DNA from 2 places in the Paenibacillus sp. FSL R5-0517 genome. Region 1 is predicted to be linked to the other one. Evidence: riboswitches for the same ligand, from Rfam matches in the RefSeq annotation. Region 1 holds a riboswitch; the other holds the start of a gene.

Region 1 (3,415 bases):
TATCGGAACATTGCTGGTGCAATCCATGCTAGCCTATCTCATTCATGAAAAACAAGCCCGTAAAGTGGTTATGGACCCTCAATCCTGGAACTTGCGAGCGATATCCTGTTATGAGAAATGTGGTTTTCAAAGGATTATGCTGTTGGAGAAACATGAGCTGCATGAAGGGCAGATGAGAGACTGCTGGCTCATGGAATATGCACGTTAGAATATTAAGAGCTATTTTCATCATACAAACAAGGAGGAATAATGGATGGACGAACGATTTCCGATAGGCCCATTTGTACACACGGGTGAAGTTACTTTGGCACAGCGGGAGAAGTGGATTCAGGACATTGCTGAGCTACCTGAACGCGCGCGAGAAGCGGTAAAGGGGCTGAGTGAAGAGCAATTAAGTCTGCCGTATCGAGAAGGTGGATGGATGCTCAAACAGGTCATTCACCACATGGCAGACAGCCATATGAACAGTATGATTCGTTTCAAGTTGGCACTGACCGAGGATACACCTACAATTCGACCGTATTATGAAGAGCGTTGGGCTGAACTGAGTGATTCAAGGGACCTGGATGTTGAGTTCTCACTTCAAATTCTGGATGCGCTCCATCGTCGGTGGGTGGTTCTGTTAAAGGCACTGACAGATGCGGATTATGCCAAACAATTCTATCATCCCTCATCGCAAGAAACGACGAGACTGGATTATAATCTGGGCATGTATGCTTGGCATGGCAAACACCATGTTGCTCATATTACATCGCTTCGAGATCGACTGGAAATTTAGTTAGGATAAATATCTTATTAAGGAGAATTTATTAATGACTGTACATATCAGATTATTAAATGAGAGTGATCCTGTAATCATATCCAAGGCGTTTCAGGAGCAGGGGTGGGGGAGATACGCTGAGCAGTATCTTCATTACTTGGCTGAACAACAGAATGGGGACCGTGTAACCTTGGTAGCGGAGTTGAATGGAGAATTTGCCGGATACGTGAATGTATTGTGGCATTCCAAATACCCTTCTTTCAGGGAACAAGGCATTCCCGAAATTAACGATTTTAATGTGCTGATCAAGTTCCAGCGCCAAGGTATTGGTTCACGGTTGATGGACCGCGCAGAGGAAGTTATTTCGGAACGAACGGATGTAGCAGGTATTGGTGTAGGTGTATTTTCCGATTATGGCAAAGCGCAAGTTTTATATGCCCATCGCGGATACATACCGGACGGTCATGGTGTTCACAGACACGATCATTACATTCAGCCAGGTGAAGAAACGATTATGGACGACGATGTTGTACTTTATCTTACGAAGAAATTAAGAGGCATACAATAAGTGTGAGTGATGTATACTGGTTTTTAAATATCGATTGTGTGTGACTGGCGTAAACGTGGAGTGAACCACGAGGAAGCACATATATTATATGCCGTACGCCTGGGCAAAGTGTTTGATCTTTTGATCAAACACTTTATTTATTATTCGGGTACGAGAGGACGGGTGGCGGCAATGAAAATGGCGTTTGTTTTATTTGATGGAATGACAAGCATGGATTTGGCTGGATTCTGTGAAGCTGTGATCTTTAAGGGGAGGGGGTGGCAAGATGACTATTCGTCTTTTTCAAACGATTGATCAGCCAGCAGTGCTGAAAATGATGACGGACCATCATTTTCAATTCCCTTCGTTTATACGCGAACAGTATCCTGCGCGCTGGGATTTATTTTTAAATATGATGGATGAACGGATCAGTGCTTATTATGTCATGGTTGACGAAGCAGATGTTGTCATAGGTCATGCTGGTTATATCTTTCAGCCTACGGTTAACCGATATGAAATCGTTGGCGTTGTTACGTGTAAATCACACCTTCGACAAGGTGTAGCACGTACACTAATTACTGAAATATGCATGAAAATAGCTGGATTTGGATGTAGTGATATCATGCTTTACACACTTGATCATGCAGAAAATGAAGCGGCGCTCGTATTTTATGAACGAATGAATTTTCAAAAGGAAGGTATCGATATGAATTATTATACCTCGGGGTTCCATAGGCTGGCTCTTGTCAAAACATTATAAGTAACTTCAAGAAATCCATTTTACTCAAAATCTGATCTTGATTTGTTAAGCTAATTTAACCTATCTGCATAGTGAAGGGGAAGCTCCTATTCTCCAAAGTAGGATCGCTACAACGGTCTGATCTGAAACTTCGATCAAAGCAGTGTAATGCCAAAGAAAGATAATGAAAAAGCTGTCCTGCATGTTATACTCTATTGGAAGTTGAGGAATGATAAGCAGGATGTTGAGAGATTAGATGATCAGAGGAGTGAATGATGCATGTTTAGCAAAGTCGGCCAAATTATGTTGTATGTCAACAATCAGGATGAATCACTAGCATTTTGGACGGAAGTTGCAGGATTCCACATTGTGGATGAAGTAAACCTCGACGAGGGCATGAGATGGATTGAGATTGCGCCTACCCCAGATTCGCAGACGAGCATTATTCTCCATGACAAAGAGTTTGTCGAGCGGATGTCGGCGGGTGTAAATCTGGGTACACCATCATTAATGTTCTTCACCGAAAATCTGGATCAACTATATGCTGACTTGTCTGGAAAACATGTAACGGTTGGAGAGATTGTCGAGATGCCAACGGGGCGTGTCTTCAACTTTGCTGATAACGAAAAAAATTACTTTGCAGTCTTGGAGCGGACGAAGTAAACTTCAACTAAAAACTACTACAATTGTAAGCGATCGACATCCAAGTCGGTCGTTTTTTTGTTGGAAAAATCTTATATTTCAGAGTAGAAAAATACAAGAAAAATAGAGGATTAATGGTTAAAAATGTTATAATAAAGTGTAGCTAATTTAATGAAAATTGACGAGAAATGAAGGGTATGAACTGAAGTTTCGGATGGAGGATTTAAGGAGGAATGTGGTAGTGGAAAAAACGATTAAAAGTGTACAGGATCTATATGATATGCTCGATGCAGACTTCAGATCTGCCAAGCAATTTTGGGAGCCTTTCTATGAGGACCGGAACAGACCCATACCCTTTTTCCCAAACAAACCGGATGAGAATCTGGTAGCACATGTGAACGCAGGTTTGCTTGCAGGTGGCAAGGCACTGGAACTGGGTTGTGGTCCAGGCAGAAATGCATTGTATTTGACCCGCCAAGGATATCAGGTAGATGCTTATGATCTTTCCAAGACAGCTATTGCCTGGGCTAAGGAGAGGGCGGCAGAAGAGCAACTGGACGTACATTTTGAATGTCGCTCCGTGTTCGAACTGGCCCCGCAGCAAGAATATGATCTTGTCTACGACTCGGGTTGTCTGCATCATCTGCTACCTCATCAGCGGATTCCTTACATAGAGATGATTCACCAAGCGCTCAAGCCCGGAGGATACTTTGGGATGAGCTGTTTT
Region 2 (3,415 bases), 2.5 Mb from region 1:
ATATCGTGTACAAGAACCTTTACGTGACTTGGGGGTATGGGGATGTGGGATGTGTCTGCCCATGTAGGGCAGTTGGTAACCATTTTGATCATGGCAGTTGCGCTTGGCCTCGATGCGTTTTCACTCGGGATCGGAATTGGCATGAAGGGCATTCGGCTGAGGGATGTATTGCGAATCAGTACAGTTACGGCGCTATTTCATATCATCATGCCGCTCATCGGTATGTATATGGGCAAATACGTCAGCTCGCTGCTCGGTGACATTACGACGTATGCAGCAGGTGGATTACTTGTTCTGCTGGGTGGTCATATGATTCTGAATGCATTCCGTGAAGGCGATACCAAGCTGGTGGACCACCGTTCCCTGCTCGGCGTTATACTGTTCTCCCTCAGCGTAAGTGTGGATTCGTTCTCCGTTGGCGTTTCCTTAGGGATGTTTAGCAGTGATCTGATCTTAACCGTACTGGCTTTTGGCTTTTGTGGCGGGGTGATGTCGGTGATGGGGCTGCTATTAGGCCGTCGGGTGAGTCAGAATCTTGGGGATTATGGTGAGGCCATTGGTGGCGCAATCTTGCTTGCGTTTGGACTTTTGTTTATATTTTAGAATAAAACTTGAGATATCCTATCATTCGCATCATATGTAAAATGGGGAGGCTAACACAATGAAACATATTTTATTCGTATGTACAGGCAATACGTGCCGCAGCCCCATGGCAGAGGGGCTTTTGCGAAAGTTGGCATCGGAGCGCGGCATTCAGGTAGAGGTTCGTTCCGCAGGTGTGGCAGCTACGTCGGGTATGCCGATTTCCCGTCATGCGGAAGCGGTTCTGAGAGATCATAACGTTGAAGGTCCACCTCATTCCACACAACTTAGCGCCAACCTGGTAGGTTGGGCGGATCTGGTTCTTACATTAACACGGAGTCATAAGCAGCATGTCATGCAGGTATTTCCCGACTCTGTCCACAAAACCTATACATTGAAAGAGTATGTGGAGGACGACGAGCAGGTATTAAGAGATGTTCAGGAATTGGACAGCCTGTTTGCAACGCTGGAGATGAAACGTGCCCTTGGGCAAGAGATCCTGGCATCGGAACGTGAGCGAGCCATTGAGATCAGACAACGCATTCCTAGTTTCGACATCTCCGATCCATTTGGTGGGAGTCGTGATGATTATAATATCGCTGCGGCCGAGATTCGGACGGCATTGGACCGGCTTTTGGATAAGTTGGGATAATTCTGATCCTGCGGGGCAGGTTAGAGAAACAGGACACGTGATGTAAATTAACCGTTGATTTTAAACGCGGGTTGTTTTATGATGAAGGGGAAAACAGGGATCCGGTGTAACTGGCGACGAAGTGGGCATAACCACGATGGAGCACCGGAACAAACGGCCGGTCGCCTGGGCAAAAGAGCAATTCTGCGTTACCCGCAGACTGCTCTTTTTTTCGTCTTTCATCTGATTATTCGCTATAATAGATCCTGAGATGCCGTGCAAGAATACGAAGGACAGCCAAGAGACAGCGGGCATGATTTTATCAGGAGGCGATGATAGGATGACTATAGAGTTAGATTCAGAACAACCCGGATTGCAGGAACAGACCGCATCCATTCTGCATGAACTGGCGCTTGCCGGACAGCTTGGGCCTGGACAGATCGTTGTGATCGGTACAAGCACAAGTGAAGTTGCAGGGGCACGGATTGGTACGAGTGGTGCTATTGAAGTGGCGCAACAGCTTCTTGCGGGTATACGCGAAGTGCAGGAGGAATTCGGTTTTGATACCGTATTCCAGTGTTGTGAGCATCTGAACCGTGCGCTGGTCATGGAACGTTCTGTGCTTACTCGTCTTGGATTGACTGAGGTTGGTGCAGTACCCGTGCCCAAGGCCGGAGGTTCAATGGCATCCGCAGCATATCGTTCGCTGACCGATCCATGCCTGGCTGAACATGTGCAGGCCCATGCGGGACTGGACATTGGGGAGACGATGATTGGCATGCATCTCCGGCATGTAGCCGTACCTTTTCGTACAGCGCTCCGCTATGTTGGAGATGCGCGTGTGACCACAGCGTTGACTCGTCCGAAGTTAATTGGCGGCGAACGCGCGGTGTATCGTATGGAAGAACAACCAGATTCAACATTTTGTGACTGATATCTTCAACCAATATAAAGCTAAATTAGACTTTACACAAAAACGGAGAGTGCAACACCAATCTGAAGAAGCAAAGCGTTCGCCTTTATCACCGGATTTTCCCTTTATTATAAGGGAGTTCAGAAAAATCAGGGGATAACAGCGATCGGAAGATGGTGATGCAATCGAAGTGAGGAGTGTAACCACTGTAGTTTCGCTTTATAACTTCACTTATAACTGGGAGGAATTTAATCATGGAACAATTGCGCAAGAATGACCCGGCAGTACTGGAAGCGATGAATCTTGAACTGAAACGTCAACAGAACAACATCGAACTGATTGCATCCGAGAACATCGTGAGTGAAGCAGTAATCGAAGCATTGGGATCTGTACTGACCAACAAGTACGCTGAAGGCTATCCAGGTAAACGTTACTATGGCGGTTGTGAGCATGTGGACGTTGTTGAAGACATTGCGCGTGATCGTGCCAAAGAATTGTTCGGAGCAGAACACGTGAATGTTCAACCTCACTCCGGCGCACAAGCGAACATGGCAGTATATCTTGCAGCGTTGAAACCTGGTGATACTGTACTTGGTATGAACCTTGCCCATGGTGGACACCTCACGCACGGTAGCCCGGTTAACGCTTCCGGTTTGCTGTACAACTTTGTGGCATACGGCGTGCAGGAAGATACATTCCTGATTGATTATGATGAAGTGCGCAAAGCGGCTTTCAAACACCGCCCTCGTCTGATCGTTGCAGGTGCAAGTGCATATCCGCGTACCATTGATTTTGAAAAGCTGGCTTCCATCGCCAATGATGTAGGTGCTTTGTTCATGGTGGATATGGCTCATATTGCAGGATTGGTTGCTGCTGGTTTGCATCCAAACCCGGTTCCACATGCGCATTTCGTAACAACAACAACACACAAAACGTTGCGTGGACCTCGTGGTGGTATGATTCTGTGCCGTAAAGCATGGGCAGCAGCGATTGATAAAGCGGTATTCCCGGGTTCCCAAGGTGGTCCTTTGATGCACGTAATTGCTTCCAAAGCGGTAGCATTCGGAGAAGCTTTGCAACCAGAGTTCAAAACATATGCACAGAACGTTGTGAAAAACGCACAGGTTCTGGCTGAAACACTGATCGCTGAAGGCTTGAACATCGTATCCGGTGGTACAGATAACCACTTGATGCTGATCGACACACGCAGTGTGAACATCACAGGTAAAGAAGCTGAGCATGTACTTGATTCCATCGGTATTACCGTGAACAAAAATGCAATTCCATTC

What was found. Region 1 has a riboswitch for ZMP and ZTP ahead of MKX40_RS08155 (GNAT family N-acetyltransferase). Riboswitches for the same ligand answer to the same signal wherever they lie in the genome.
Region 2: it holds a riboswitch for ZMP and ZTP, as region 1 does, so the genes downstream of both, MKX40_RS27935 (TIGR01440 family protein) here and MKX40_RS08155 (GNAT family N-acetyltransferase) in region 1, are expected to answer to the same signal.

What each region holds. Positions count from the first base shown of each region.
Region 1 covers NZ_CP150235.1:1,811,827-1,815,241, forward strand. Annotated here, with positions in the region: gene MKX40_RS08140 (GNAT family N-acetyltransferase) at 1-208, shown strand, start outside; gene MKX40_RS08145 (YfiT family bacillithiol transferase) at 254-778, shown strand; gene MKX40_RS08150 (GNAT family N-acetyltransferase) at 813-1,328, shown strand; ZMP/ZTP riboswitch at 1,359-1,440, shown strand; gene MKX40_RS08155 (GNAT family N-acetyltransferase) at 1,594-2,067, shown strand; gene MKX40_RS08160 (VOC family protein) at 2,326-2,709, shown strand; gene MKX40_RS08165 (class I SAM-dependent methyltransferase) at 2,930-3,415, shown strand, end outside.
Region 2 covers NZ_CP150235.1:6,237,324-6,240,738, reverse strand. Annotated here, with positions in the region: gene MKX40_RS27945 (manganese efflux pump MntP family protein) at 43-603, shown strand; gene MKX40_RS27940 (low molecular weight protein arginine phosphatase) at 662-1,234, shown strand; ZMP/ZTP riboswitch at 1,331-1,412, shown strand; gene MKX40_RS27935 (TIGR01440 family protein) at 1,554-2,147, shown strand; gene glyA (serine hydroxymethyltransferase) at 2,381-3,415, shown strand, end outside.